DNA from 2 places in the Arthrobacter sp. NPDC055585 genome. Region 2 is predicted to be linked to the other one. Evidence: predicted binding sites of a transcription regulator. Region 2 holds the regulator's gene; the other holds the start of a gene.

Region 1 (7,082 bases), on a different contig from region 2:
TCGTTGGGGGGATGAGCTCCGGCGCGGCCATTACACACACGTAATCGCTGCGGGTGCCGGAAAGGTTACGCGGCCACCGAGAAAGTTTTTCGGCAGCCCCCGGGCGGGAAGCCTTCGGAGGAGAATATGGAAGACTTGACGGCGGTTCGCCCTTTCGCGGCGGATCCGGCGCGGCAGACCGAAACCATCCTCCTGCCCCGCTCCGAACCAGCTATACCGCGGCTCCGTCGGCCCGGCCCAGGAAGACAATGCCCAGCACCACACCTCATCACACGGATCTCAAGCGCGGCCTCTCTCTGCGGCACATCCGCTTCATTGCCCTGGGTTCCGCAATCGGCACCGGACTGTTCTACGGTTCCTCCGAAACCATCCAGGCAGCGGGACCGGCTGTCCTGATCGCCTACATCGTTGCCGGCTGCGCAGTGTTCCTGGTCATGCGGGCGCTGGGCGAGATGGCAGTCCGCCACCCCGTTGCCGGGTCCTTCTCCCAGTACGCCGGCCGCTACCTTGGTCCGCGCATGGGGTTCCTGACCGGCTGGACGTTCGCCTTCGAAATGATTATTGTGGCGATCGCGGATATGACGGCAGTGAGCATGTACATGGGCCTGTGGTTCCCGGATACACCGGGATGGGTCTGGATGATCGCGGCAATGCTGCTGATCGGCGGCCTGAACCTGATGCGGGTGAGCGTTTTCGGGGAGATGGAATTCTGGTTCACCCTGGTCAAGGTATCCACCATCATCGCGATGATTGCCGGCGGCCTGTACCTGATTGTCTTCGGCGTCAGCACCGGCGGCTACGAACCGGGCGTCAATCATCTGGTGGACCACGGCGGGTTCGCGCCCTTTGGTGTGTGGGGCATCGTGATGAGTCTGGGAATCGTGGTGTTTTCCTTCGGCGGGATTGAGACCCTCGGCGTCACCGCCGGGGAGACCGGCGACCCGCAGCGCGCCATTCCCAAGGCCGTGAACACCGTGCCGGTGCGCATCCTGCTCTTCTATGTGCTGTCCCTGGGCGTGATGCTCTGCCTGCTGCCCTGGGACCGGATCGGTTCCGAAGGCAGCCCGTTTGTGCAGGTCTTCTCAGGGCTTGGCATCCCGTTCGCTGAACACCTGATCAACGCCGTGGTACTCACTGCTGCACTGTCCGCAATGAACTCTATTTTCTATGCCGCCTCACGGACCATGTATGGCCTGGCCGAACAGGGCCATGCTCCGCGCAGCTTCACCAATGTTTCCCGCTACGGGGTGCCGGTGTGGCCCGTGGCCATCATCATGGCCAGCCTCATCGCCGGGCTGGGCCTCTACCTGTGGATCCCGGAGCAGCTGTTCCTGGTGGTCGCCTCCACCGCCACCTTCGCCACCATCTTCACCTGGTCATCGATCCTGCTCAGCCACCACCGCATGCGGCGGCAGATGCGCCGGGACGGCACGCCGTCGGCCGGTTTCCCTTTCCCGGGATGGCCGGTCCTGAACTATGTGGTCCTCGCCTTTATGGCCCTGGTGACGGTGATCCTCGCGTTTACTGCCCCCGGGCGCACCGCACTGGCCATTGGCGTGGTGTGGCTGCTCCTGATGCTCGCTGCGTACCGGTTCCTGGTTGGGGCCGAGGGCCGGAAACCGATCGAGCTGCCGGAACCGGACGCCGTCCGCGGGAACTAGGGGCCTTCGAGAATCTCTTCGGCAGGGGCAAAGCGCCGGTTGGCGAGCACCGGAAGATACTCACGGACTTCCTCAATGCGGCTGCGGGCCACGTCTGCTGTGGCCACAGCCTCGGTCTCCTCACCGAGGAAGACCTGCGGCACACCCATGGGGTCCAGGATGACGGAGTGCCCGATCGTGTGGCCGCTGGATGTTCCGGCAGCTGCCACCCAGACAGTGTTTTCAATGGCCCGCGCCTTCAGCAGCGTTTCCCAGTGGTCAATTTTGTGCTCACCCTTGAACCACGCTGCGGGCACGGCAATCAGGTCCGCTCCCTGCACGGCCAGTGCCCGGGCCAGTTCAGGGAAGCGCAGGTCGTAGCAGGTCATCAGGCCCACCCGCAGTCCGCCGAGTTCCACCACCTGGATGCCTCGGTCGCCCGCCTTGATCCGGGTGGATTCGGAGTAGCTGAACGCATCGTAGAGGTGCAGCTTGCGGTATGTTGCCGCGATCCGGCCGTCGGCTTCGATTGCCACAAGCGTGTTGTAGGGCCGGTCCTCACCCGAGGATTCGTACCCGCCGGCGACGACGGCGATGCCCAGTTCAGCGGCGGCCAGGGACAGCTGCTGCACAAAGGAGGTCCACCCGGCGTCGACGGCCGCGGCCAGCGGACCCTCGACCTTGCCGATGCTGAACATCGACTCTTCGGGGAACACAATCAGTTCCGATCCTTCGGCCTTTGCCTTCTCCGCCAGCGAGCGCATCACCGCAAGGTTCGCCTCGACGTCGCCACTGGGTTTGAACTGACCTACGCTAACCAACATTGAGGAACCGCCTTGCCTTCGGGACCGGGTGTGATCCCAGCCTAGTGCAGGTCCTCGAAGTGGAGCACAGGTTTCAGCACCTGGCCGGACTTCGCATCCGCGGCGGCGGTGTTGATGTCATTGAACGCGTAGCGGGTGATCATTTTCTCCAGCGGGAACCTGCCCTGCTGAATCAGTTGCACCAGTGCCGGCAGAAACAGCTGCGGTGTTGAGTCACCCTCGGTAATGCCAATAACCTGCCGGCCGTTGAGCATAAAGTTCACATCCAGTTCCACCGTGGACCCGGGAGCCGGGGCACCGATCAGGCCCAGCTTGCCCAGCGGCGCCAGCGCGTCTGCGGCAGTCGCCGCTACCCGGGTACTGCCGGTGGTCTCCAGCGCGTGGGTTACCCCGGCGCCGTCGGTCAGTTCGAACAGTGCCTGCAGAGCGTCGCTGCTGCCGGAATTGACGACGTCGGTGGCCCCGAGTTCGCGGGCAAGCTCCAGCCGGGAGTCCACCAGGTCCATCACCACGATGCGGGTGGACCCGCCGAGGGCAGCGGCCATGACTGCGGAAAGGCCCACCGGGCCTGCACCGAAAACAGCGAGCGTGGAACCTGGTTCGGGCCGCAGCACGTTCATAACGGCCCCGGCACCGGTCTGGACGCCGCAGCCCAGCGGCGCCAGGAGGGACAAGTCAGCAGCGGGATCCACCTTGGTGACCCCGCGCTCATCAGCGAGGACCAGGTCGGAGAAGGAGGACTGTGCGAAGAAGTGTCCGTGCACTCCCTTTCCGTCTTTGCTGATGGTGGCACTGCCGTCAAGGCGCTGCCCGCCCACCAGGTTGAGCTCCAGGAAGTACGTGCAGTAGGCAGGGTGGCCGCTGCGGCAGTTCCGGCATTCCCCGCAGCTGGTGAAGCTGAGCAGCACATGGTCCCCTGGCACCACGGACGTCACGGCGGAGCCCACGGCTTCCACGATTCCGGCACCCTCATGGCCCAGGACTCCGGGAAGCGGAAAGGGAATGTGCCCGGCCTGGACCCCGAGGTCCGTTCCGCACACACCGGCGGCCTGCACCCGGACCAGGACCTCGTCCGGGCGGGGGTCGTCCAGGAGGACGTCGGTGATTTCAAAGGGTTCATTGATGCCGCGCAGGATCGCGGCGCGCGCCTGGGTAGTCATAGGGCCACGCTACGCGGCCCGGCCCGGCAGCGTCAGGGGTCTGCAGACGGATCAGGGCGGCAGGCGGAAACTCCGCCCGCCGCCCTGAACGGCACTGGTGCCGTTAGGCGCTGACCGCCTCGGGTTCACGGTGTGATTCGCTGGCGCCCAGAGACGCTGAAGACCCCGACTGCACCTCAATGCGGCGCGGGCGGGCCTTCTCGCTGACCGGGATCACCACGTTCAGCACGCCGTTTTCATAGTGGGCGGTGATGCCCTCGGTATCGATGCCCTGGCCCAGGCTGAGCTGGCGCAGGAACGAACCGCCCTCACGTTCGCGGGAAAGCCACTGCACACCTTCTTCACCGCGGAGGGTCCGCTCGGCGCGGATGGTCAGCAGCTGGCCATCGACGTCAATGTCAACGGAACCCGGATCGACGCCGGGAAGGTCAAGGCTCAGAACGTAGCGGTCGTCCTGCCGGTAGAGGTCCATCGGCATGTGGCGCAGTGACTCGCTGCGCACGGCCTGGGCAAAACGGTCGAGTTCACGGAACGGATCAAAACGTGTTGCCATCACAAATCAACTCCTTCACTCCGCTTTACACAGCGGGCTGATCTGCCATTTCATCAAAGTTGAGTTGGCTTCACTCAACTTTCGGCAGTAGATTAGCACTTGCAACACGAGAGTGCTAACCCGAGATGTTGCAGCGGAGAAATCCGTTTTCTTTCATTCGAACCATGTCTGGAAGGAAAGGAAGCAGTGACCCAGCCTGCGCTGTTCCGCACCGGAACAGGACACCATGCAGCCCGCATTGAAAAACTCCTTGCACTCCCCAGCCGGCTCGCCGGTTCAACACCATCCCCAGTACTGGATACAGCGGGCTGGGCCAGCGCCGTATGGGTGGCTGCTGCCCTGCTGGGGATCGGCGTGTTTTCCGGAGGCACAACGTCACTGGTACAGGCAGTGGTGCTGCTGTACGGCACCGGCGCTTCCCTCGCCGTACTGTGCTGGCTGGCCTGGCGGGCACTGCGCATGCGTGCCGCCCGCCGACTGGCCACAGACCCGGCGGCACCGGCAGCCAGAGAATTCCTCACCGCAGCGGCCTTCGCCCGGGAAGAGTTTCTTCAGGCACTGTTTCCGGCGGGGGCAACCGGTACGCCTGAAGTCCTGAAGGCCACGGCTCCGGCAAGGGCAGCCGCCGCAGGTGCCCCGCGGACAGATCTCCGCACGGAACTGCCGTCCGGCCCGGCTGCTCCCGCGGTCCCCCGAAGTGTCCGGGCGCGTTCGCCGATCCGGAAGAATGTCCGCCGGAAGTCCGCGATGCGCCCGGCCGGCCGGAGCGCACCGCGCATCCGGGATTGCCACGTGTCCAGCGGTTCCGGCAAGCAGGCCGCCGAGCCGGGACCCGCTGTTCGTGGCAGAGCCGGCTGGACAGCATCTTTGAGCCGCACCGCTTAGACTGTGGCGCCATGGAAGAAATCAAGGAACCCGTCCAGCTGTCCCTGGGAAACGGAAAGCTGAACCCGGCTGCGGCGGGCTTCTCCCGCACCCCGCTGCACGCCTTCGCGGATCTCCCCCAGGGACTGCGGCACGGCTGGCGGACTAAGCGCTGGGAGTACTGGGGTGTTCTGACCCCGGACCTGGTGCTCGGCATGACCATTGCGCACCTCGACTACGCTGCCACCCTCCAGCTGTACGTGTATGAGCGTGCCACCGGCAGGGAGATCACCAGCGATCCGCTCACCCTTCCGCCAGGATCCACGGCCATCCTTCCGGGGACTCTTCCGCCCATGACCGCAGTGGGCACCATGGGCGGGCTGCACCTGCGCTTCCATGACGACGACGGCGGGACGCACCTGCGCGCGGAGTCCGAACGCGTCGGCGTCGAACTCTATGCGCCCGCTGCGGGCGACGTGCTGGGCGTTGTGGTTCCGTGGTCGGACACCCGTTACCAGTACACGCTCAAGGACGTGGCCCGCGAGGTCAGCGGAACCATCACTGTTGATGGCCGGCAGTATCCGGTGGGCGACGGCGCGTTCGCCGTCCTGGACCGCGGCCGCGGACGCTGGCCCTACTCCCGGCGCTGGAACTGGGCGGCTGGCTACGGCATCTCCGCCGGTACCCGGCTGGGCCTGCAGCTGGGCGGCATGTGGACCGAAGGCACGCCTGCAACTGAAAACGCGCTGATCGTGGACGGAGTGCTGCACCACTACGACGCCGAACTGGAGTTCAGCTACAACCTGGCCGATCCGCACGCGCCATGGCATGTCCGCGGGGACTGGATCGAGGCGACCCTCACTCCGTTCCACCGGCGGCTGGCGGCAACCAACGTGGTGGCCGTTGCCTCGAAGACGTGGCAGGCCTTTGGGGCGTGGTCCGGGTGGGCTGCCGCTCCGGATGGCACGCGCTATGACCTGAACGGGGTGCACGGCTGGATTGAGGAAGCCCGCAACCGCTGGTAGCTGCCGGTTCGTCACCAGCCGGACCGGCAACGGTTCTTCCCCCGCCCCCGGACGCACTGCTAGGTTCATTCGCACCTCACCCGAACCGAAGGAGCCTTCACGTGAGCAGCAGATTCGCTTCCCTTGCCCTTGATGCCCTCGATGTGGACGCCCAGACCCGGTTCTGGACCCAGGCCCTGGGCTACCGGGTGGCTGAGGAGTTCGACGGCGGCATTTCCCTGGCCCCCGCCGACGGGGTCCCCGGACCGCCGCTCGACATCATCCCGGTTCCGGACCGGAAGACCGCCAAACTCCGCCTGCACATGGACCTTGTTCCGCACGGCTGCACACAGGAAGAGGAAGTGGAGCGGCTGCTGGCACTCGGCGCGGTCCGCGCCGACGTCGGGCAGGCACCGGATGTGCCCTGGGTGGTGCTGGCCGATCCCGAAGGCAACGAATTCTGCATCCTCTCCGCCCGGGACTAGGACAGCTGGATTCCCGGATCACCGGGCAGGGAGCTGCCCTGCCTCCCAAAGATCCAGGACCGCCCGGGTCACTTCCCCTGTGGCGGTGAACAGGGGTGCCGCGTGTCCTCCGCCGGCAACAGGCATAACCGCTCCCTGCGGCATGGCAGCGGCCAGCCGTTCGGCCTCCGGAATGCTGCACATGGCGTCCTCGGTGCCCGCGATCATCAGGGTAGGCACCTGCACGCGTTCCAGGGCAGCACGCAGATCCGGGCGGCGAAGCATCAGGGAACGCATCGCCCAGTACTTTCCCCGCTTGTCGCCTCGCACAAATGACTCACCCACGGACTTCCCAGCTGCAGCGCGGGATTCCGGGTCTCCGGCATCTCCCACCAGGGCATCCACCACAAGACCGGCCAGCCGGGACGGGCCAAGAACCCGGTATAGCTGCACCAGCAGCGCCGTCTTCCGCCTCTGGAGTGCCGGCAGTGGATAAGCCGGTGTACCGATCATGGTTAGCGTCCTGATGCGGGCAGGCCATCCCTCGGCCAGCAGGATGCCAACATGGCCGCC
Region 2 (7,082 bases):
GGCTCCGTAGACGAACTGTGGGTCTTTTTCCCCGACCCGTGGCACAAGACCCGCCACCACAAGCGCCGCATGGTGAAGGACACCTTCGCCGAACTGGCTGCCCGGGCACTGGTGCCCGGCGGGCTTTGGCGGCTGGCCACCGACTGGTCCGACTACGCCGTTCAGATGCGCGAAGTCCTGGATGCTTCCCCCCACTTCGAAAGCCTGCACCCCGGTGAGCGATCCGGCGCCCACAGCCCGCTGACGCAGGTCCGCGCACAGGGGCTGGAAGGCAAGGAACCCAGCGACGGCCCGGACACCCGCGGCGGCTGGGCCCCGCGCTTCGAGGGCCGGATCCTCACCAGCTTCGAGAACAAGGCACACCAGGCCGGACGGCTTATCTTCGACCTGACGTACCGCCGCATCTAGTCCACGGCAACGGCTTGACCCCACCCCCGAAGGCAGCCGGCTGATTGCCGGGCCGTCCCGGGGACTAACGCGAAGGAACAGAAGATGATGACCCTCAAGGAAAAGCTCCAGGCCGATGTGACCGCCCATATGAAGGCAGGACGGAAGCTGGAACTGACAACAGTCCGCAATGTCCTGGGCGAAATCGGCACCCGCGAGAAGTCCGGGAAGACTCCCGTCGAGCTGACCGATCAGGAGGTCATTTCGCTGCTGCAGAAGGAAGCAGCCAAGCGCCGTGACACCGCCCGTATCTACACCGAGGCCGGGCAGCAGGACCGCGCTGACGCGGAAATCGCCGAGGCCGAGGTGATCGAGGCATACCTTCCCGAGGCGCTGAGTGAAGAAGACGTCACCGAGATTGTGGACGCCGTCATCGCCGAGCTCAGAGCCAGTGGAACCGAGCTCAGCATGCGTTCAATGGGCCAGGTCATGAAGCCGGTCACCGCCAAGGTCGCCGGACGCTTCGACGGCAAGGCCGTCAGCGACATCGTCCGCTCCCGGCTCGCCTAGCCGCCCGCCGGGGAGCCTCGCCTGCCCGGTCCAGAAATGAAACGCCCCGCCCGCACTTACCTCTTGTGCCAACGTGGTTTGTAGTGCAAACTACTTTGCATGAGTAGAAACGAAGCAGACCAGCGCCCCGCGGGCGCGACGGAGCAGCCACCGGCACCGGGCCGGCTGGACCCTTCAGCCACAGGGGAACTGCCGCTGGACCTGCACGCCGCGCTGCGGGTGGTCCAGGATGCAGAACGTTCCGCCCGCCGGACCCTCGGCGGAAACACGGCACTGGTCTACCTGATCTGGGGCATCACCTGGCTCATCGGCTACGGCTCGCTGTGGGGCACGCAGCAGGGCCGGCTTCCGCTGGAACGGGCAGCAGCCCTGACGATCCTCGGCATCGCCCTGGCAGCAGCCACACTCACCACCATCGTCCTCTTCGCCCGCAGCAGCCGCGGCGTCCGCGGGCAGTCCGCTTTCCAGGGCGGCATGTACGGGATCGCCTGGGCACTGGGTTTTACCGTCATGGGCGCGCTGAGTGCTGTGATCGGCCGGGCAGTGGATGACTTCTGGCTGCGCGGCCTGCTCATCAATTCCATCGCTGTCCTGATCGTCGGCCTGCTCTATATCACCGGCGGAAGCGCCTTCAATGACAAGGCACAGTCCTACCTGGGCATCTGGCTGCTGCTGGTCACCATTGCCGCCCTGGTCTCCGGTCCCGACTGGTTCCTGGCGGTGTTCCTCTTCCTGGGAGCCACCGGGCTGCTGGCAGGTGCCGCCGTCGAGTACCTGCGCACGCGCCGGCAGCGGGACGGCTCTGCACATGCCTGAGCTCGACCCGGTAATCCACGCCGAATCCCGGCTGCGGGCCCTCACCACGCTGAACGAAGTCGGTGAGAACAACCAGATCGCCTTCACCAAGCTGCAGAAGATGCTGGAGATGACTGCCGGCAACCTCTCCACCCATCTGCGGAAACTCGAAACCGCCGGCTACATAGAGGTCACCAAAACGATCGAAGGCCGAACCCCCGCAACCTATGTGGGCATCACTCCCGAGGGAAGAGCCGCCTACGCCCGCTACCGCAAGAATCTCTCCGATCTGCTCTCCGGCCTGGCCTAACGGCCGTCACCCCGATGCGTCAGGAGCCCGCGTTATGACAGTCCCTTCCCCTCCCCGCCGGGAAATCCTGGCCGGCGCCTACGGGGTCCGTAAAAGCTACGGGTCCCTCACCGCTCTGGACGGAGTCGACTTCGCCGTCACCGCGGGCGAGACCGTGGGCCTGCTGGGACCCAACGGGGCCGGCAAATCAACGCTGCTGAACCTGCTCAGCGGACTCCGCCAGCCTGATTCCGGCCGCGTAGAACTCTTTGGCCGTGATCCGCGGAACCCGCACGCCCGCCAGCTGCTGGGCACCACACCGCAGGCGACGTCGGTGCCTGCCACCCTCTGGGTTCGGGAAACCGTGGACTTCGTCGGCTCCCACTATGCGGACCCCATACCCACGGCTGAACTGCTGGACGGGTTCGGGCTGGGGTCTGCGGCCGGCAAGCAGTGCGGCGGGCTTTCCGGCGGGCAGCAACGCCGGCTGCTGGTGGCCCTGGCCCTGGTGGGACGCCCCCGCCTGGTCATCCTGGATGAACCCACCACCGGGCTGGACGTCGAAGCGCGGGAAAACCTGTGGGAACGGCTGGCCGACTACCGTGCCGGCGGCGGAACCCTGCTCATCACCAGCCACTATCTTGACGAAATCCAGACGCTGGCCAGCCGTGTGGTGGTCATCAACGGCGGGTCAGTGGTCGCGGACGGACAGGTGGATGAGATCCGCAGCCGGGTCAGCGTCAGCCGGGTCTCCTTCCACACCGCGCTTCCGGCGCCCTTCTTCGAAGCGCTGCCGGAAACGGTGTCTGTGACCCTGTCCCCCTCCGGCGCCACCACCGTCCTTACACACGACGCCGATGCCACGGTCCGCACGCTGGTCCGGCAGGAAGTGGATTTCCGCGGGCTCGAAGTCCACGCCGCGAGTCTGGAAGAAGCGTTCATTTCCCTCACCCACTCCGCCTCCGGCGCGGAACCGCTGCCGGACGGCAGCCCCATGGACAGGAAGGCATCACGATGAGCAGCACCGCAGCGCTTCCCAGCAGCACCCCGGCTCCGGCGAACAAGCCGCTCTTCACCCTGATCCGGATCCATACCCGGGCCCAGGTTCTGGAACAGCTGCGGATTCCGGTGGCAGTGCTGTCCTCCACCGTCTTCCCCACCCTGGCGCTGGTCTTTTTTGTGCTGCCGCAAACCGCGGTGACCTCCGACCCCCAGGCCTCGCTGATGGCCATTGCGCAGCTGGCGGTCTTTGGGGTGATGAGCGCGTTCCTGTTCAACTACGGAATCGGCGTGGCGGAGGAGCGGGCCAATCCGTGGAGCAGCTACGTGCGCACACTGCCTGCCGGTGCTTTTCCTGCGACGGTGGCACGCGCGGTGACCGCCATGATGTTCGCGTTCTTCGCACTGATCCCGGTCCTCATAGTCGGTGCCACCACCACGGCAGGGCTGCAGCTGTACACGGACGGAACCCTGTCCTGGTGGCGGATACCGGCGTCGGTTGTGGTGTGGCTGCTGTGCGGGCTGCCGTTCCTGTTCCTGGGACTGCTCATTGGGTACCTGTGCACGTCCAAGGTGGCGATCGCGGTGACGCAGGTGGTCTTCTTTCCGCTGGCCTTCGCGGGCGGGATGATGCTGCCCCCGGCTATTTTCTCTCCCGGGCTGAACACTTTTTCGCTTCTCCTGCCGTCCCGGGCAGCCCGGGACATTTCAGTATCGGCACTCTCCGGTGAGAACCTGGCTGCGACGTCGGTGTTCTGCTTCCTGGCGTGGACCGTCCTGCTCTGCGCGGGAGCGTTGTGGGCCAACCGGAGGGACCAGGGCCGCCGTTTCCGTTAGGCCGAAAACCCGGCACTGCGTGCTAGTTGGCGCGGAAGAACTCGCCGCGGTCCGCGGTGTAGCCAAGTTCGGTCTCTACCGCGGCGCCTTTTCCGGCGGGCAGTGCCATGACGCGGCGGCTGCGGGCCACCAAGGCGGCCAGACCGGTGCGTGCAGGCACCTTCGAGGCAGGGGGCCGCTGGCCGCGGGACAGCGTAACCACGTCTCCGGCCAGGCCCGCAGCAAAAACGCGTCCCATATCTGAACTGCGCTGCTGGATCTGGTCCAGCTCGGCAGAGAGCTGGTCCACCCGTTCACGCAGTCCGCTCACCTGCTGCTGGAGGTGCATGATGCGCTTGATGCCTTCCAGGGAGACGCCCTCCTGGGAGAGGCGCTGGACCTCCCGCAGCATCTCGATGTCCCGCTGGGAGTACCGGCGGGACCGGCCGGGAGCCCGGCTGGGGCTCACTATGCCCAACCGGTCGTACTGCCGCAGGGTCTGCGGATGCATGTCGGCAAGCTCTGCGGCAACCGAGATCACGAAGATCGGCGCATTGACGTCTATGCCCACTGCCCTCTCCTTCGTTCCTTGCATGTTGTCGTTATAGTAGCCGGGCGCCGGACGGGCACGGCCGAGGCGCTACAGGCGCGCCTTGGAGGCCAGCCTGGACCGGGGGTCTTCACCCTTGGTCGCCTCGGCGAACGCTTCCACGGCAGCCTTGGCATCCTTGTTCAGATGCGAAGGAACCGCCACGTCCACTGTCACCAGCAGGTCGCCGTTGCCCTTGGAAGTGTGCACACCGCGGCCCTTGACCCGCAGCGTGCGCCCGGACGGCGTCCCGGCCGGAACCTTGAGTTTGACCTTGTCCGCGGTGAGTGTGGGCACCTCGATGGTCGCGCCCAGTGCCGCTTCGGGGAATGTGACGGGAACGTGGATACGGATGTTGTTGCCGTCACGGACAAAGAAGTCATGCGGGGTGACGTGCACGGTGACCATCAGGTCACCGTTGCCCGCGGCACCGGGCATGCCCTTGCCGCGCACCCTGATGCGCTGGCCGTCCTTGACGCCCGCGGGAACACGGACTTCCACCACTTCACCGCTGGGCTCGCGCAGCCCGATGACGGTTCCATTGATGGAGCCTGCGAAGGAGATGGTGGTGCTGGCCGTGCGGTCCGCACCCTTCTGGGGCGGTGCTGAGCCGAAGCCGCCTCCGCCGCCAAAACCGCCGCCGCCAAACAGGTCAGCGAACTCCGGCGGAATGTTGCTGCCGCCGGTGCTGTAGGTGGTACGGCGCGACCGGCCTGAAGACTGGCCGAACAGGCCGCCGAAGATGTCCTCGAATCCAGCGCCGGCACCGCCTGCAGGGCCGCCTCCGCCGCCGGCGGAGAACCGGGCGCCGCTGCCCATGGCCCGAATCGCGTCATACTGCTGGCGTTCTTCGGCGTCGGACAGCACTGAATAGGCCTCGGAGACGTCCTTGAACATCTTCTCCGCGGACGGATCATTCTGGTTCTGGTCCGGGTGGTATTTACGGGCGAGCTTCCGGTACGACTTCTTGATGTCGGCGTCGGAAGCGTCCTTGGGAACACCCAGAATCTTGTAGAAATCCTTGTCGACCCAATCCTGGCTAGCCAATTGGTGTCCCCTTCCTGTGTCTTGCATAAAACAACGCTTAAGCCGGCTCCAATGCGGAGCCGCCAGGGACCGCCCAGCGGCGGTCCCTGGCGTGAGTGCTACTGCTCCGGAACGGAGACGATCACCTGTGCCGCACGCAGCACCCTCTCGTTCGCCTTGTAACCGGTCCGCAGGATCTGCGTGACGGTGTCAAAGGTGACGTCCGGGCTCTGCTGCTGGATCAGTGCTTCATGGACGTTCGGGTCGAACTCCACTCCGGTCTCGTCGATCCGGGTCAGGCCGTAGCCCTTGAGCGTGTTTTCCAGCTTTACCGCGATCGAGGCGAAGGGCCCCTCCGCGAGGTCGCCGTGCTGGCGTGCCGCCTCGATGTCATCCAGGACCGGCAGGACGGAATTGAGCATTCCGATCACAGCCATTTCCCGGGCGACGTCGCGGTCACGTTCCACACGGCGGCGGTAGTTCACGTACTCTGCCTGCAGCCGAAGCAGGTCGTTGCGCAGTTCCGCCGCTTCGGGCGATCCCGCAGCCGCCGGCGCCTCAGCGCCGGCGCTGTTCAGGATCTCCTCAGCCTGGGACAGCGCATCGCCCTCGGCGCCGCCCTCCGCGGCGGGCTGTGCGCCCGCCTCGGAGGATCCTGCCTGCTGTGACTGTGGTTCCAGGTTTTCCTCCGGCTCGTTGCCCGGAGTCTGGTTTCCGTTCGCGTCCTCAGCAGCCATGGCTACTTCTTTTCTTCGTCGTCGACGACTTCGGCATCCACGATGTCTTCATCGCCTGCAGCCGAACCGCCTGCACCTTCGCCTGCTGCGGAACCGCCCTCAGCGCCGGCGCCTGCACCCGAGTCCCCGGCTGCCTGTGCCTGCGAGTAGATGGCTTCGCCAAGCTTGGTCTGGGAGGCCTGCAGCTTCTCGAACGCGGTCTTCACCTCGTCGTCGTTGTCGGTGCCTTCCAGCGCCTTCTTCAGCGCATCGACGTCGCCCTTGACCTCGGACTTGACGTCCTCGGGCAGCTTGTCGTCGTTGTCGGTGAGGAGCTTGTCCACCGAGTAGGCCAGCTGCTCGGCGGAGTTGCGGACGTCAGCGGCCTCGCGGCGCTTCTTGTCCTCGGCAGCGTGCTCTTCAGCTTCGCGGACCATGCGGTCGATGTCTTCCTTGGAGAGGGAGGAACCGCCGGTGATGGTCATGGACTGCTCAGCACCGGTGCCCTTGTCCTTCGCGGAGACATGGACAATGCCGTTGGCGTCGATGTCGAAGGTAACCTCGACCTGCGGCACGCCGCGCGGAGCCGGCGCGATGCCGGTCAGCTCGAAGGTGCCCAGCGGCTTGTTGTCCCGGGTGAACTCGCGTTCGCCCTGGAAGACCTGGATGGCCACGGAGGGCTGGTTGTCATCAGCCGTGGTGAAGGTTTCGCTGCGCTTGGTCGGGATGGCCGTGTTGCGCTCGATCAGCTTGGTCATCACGCCGCCCTTGGTCTCGATGCCCAGGGAAAGCGGGGTGACGTCGATCAGCAGCACGTCCTTGCGCTCGCCCTTCAGGACACCGGCCTGCAGTGCTGCACCAACGGCCACAACCTCGTCCGGGTTCACGCCCTTGT

What was found. The regulator HspR, encoded in region 2, represses chaperone genes until heat shock. The targets are predictions, from matches to a motif close to AAGTTGAGTCNNNNNGACTCAACTT.
Region 1: a site for HspR is predicted at 4,234-4,258, ahead of ACWGQ2_RS10960 (Hsp20/alpha crystallin family protein). Genes of this name have one in related genera too.

What each region holds. Positions count from the first base shown of each region.
Region 1 covers NZ_JBSHIT010000005.1:242,490-249,571, reverse strand. Annotated here, with positions in the region: gene ACWGQ2_RS10975 (amino acid permease) at 249-1,661, shown strand; gene ACWGQ2_RS10970 (carbon-nitrogen hydrolase family protein) at 1,658-2,464, opposite strand; gene ACWGQ2_RS10965 (NAD(P)-dependent alcohol dehydrogenase) at 2,506-3,624, opposite strand; gene ACWGQ2_RS10960 (Hsp20/alpha crystallin family protein) at 3,728-4,177, opposite strand; gene ACWGQ2_RS10955 (hypothetical protein) at 4,364-5,062, shown strand; gene ACWGQ2_RS10950 (DUF2804 domain-containing protein) at 5,074-6,066, shown strand; gene ACWGQ2_RS10945 (VOC family protein) at 6,168-6,530, shown strand; gene ACWGQ2_RS10940 (alpha/beta fold hydrolase) at 6,549-7,082, opposite strand, start outside.
Region 2 covers NZ_JBSHIT010000002.1:491,116-498,197, forward strand. Annotated here, with positions in the region: gene trmB (tRNA (guanosine(46)-N7)-methyltransferase TrmB) at 1-408, shown strand, start outside; gene ACWGQ2_RS06115 (GatB/YqeY domain-containing protein) at 493-957, shown strand; gene ACWGQ2_RS06120 (hypothetical protein) at 1,057-1,773, shown strand; gene ACWGQ2_RS06125 (transcriptional regulator) at 1,766-2,062, shown strand; gene ACWGQ2_RS06130 (ABC transporter ATP-binding protein) at 2,097-3,059, shown strand; gene ACWGQ2_RS06135 (ABC transporter permease) at 3,056-3,877, shown strand; gene ACWGQ2_RS06140 (heat shock protein transcriptional repressor HspR) at 3,900-4,451, opposite strand; gene ACWGQ2_RS06145 (DnaJ C-terminal domain-containing protein) at 4,497-5,492, opposite strand; gene ACWGQ2_RS06150 (nucleotide exchange factor GrpE) at 5,591-6,208, opposite strand; gene dnaK (molecular chaperone DnaK) at 6,211-7,082, opposite strand, start outside.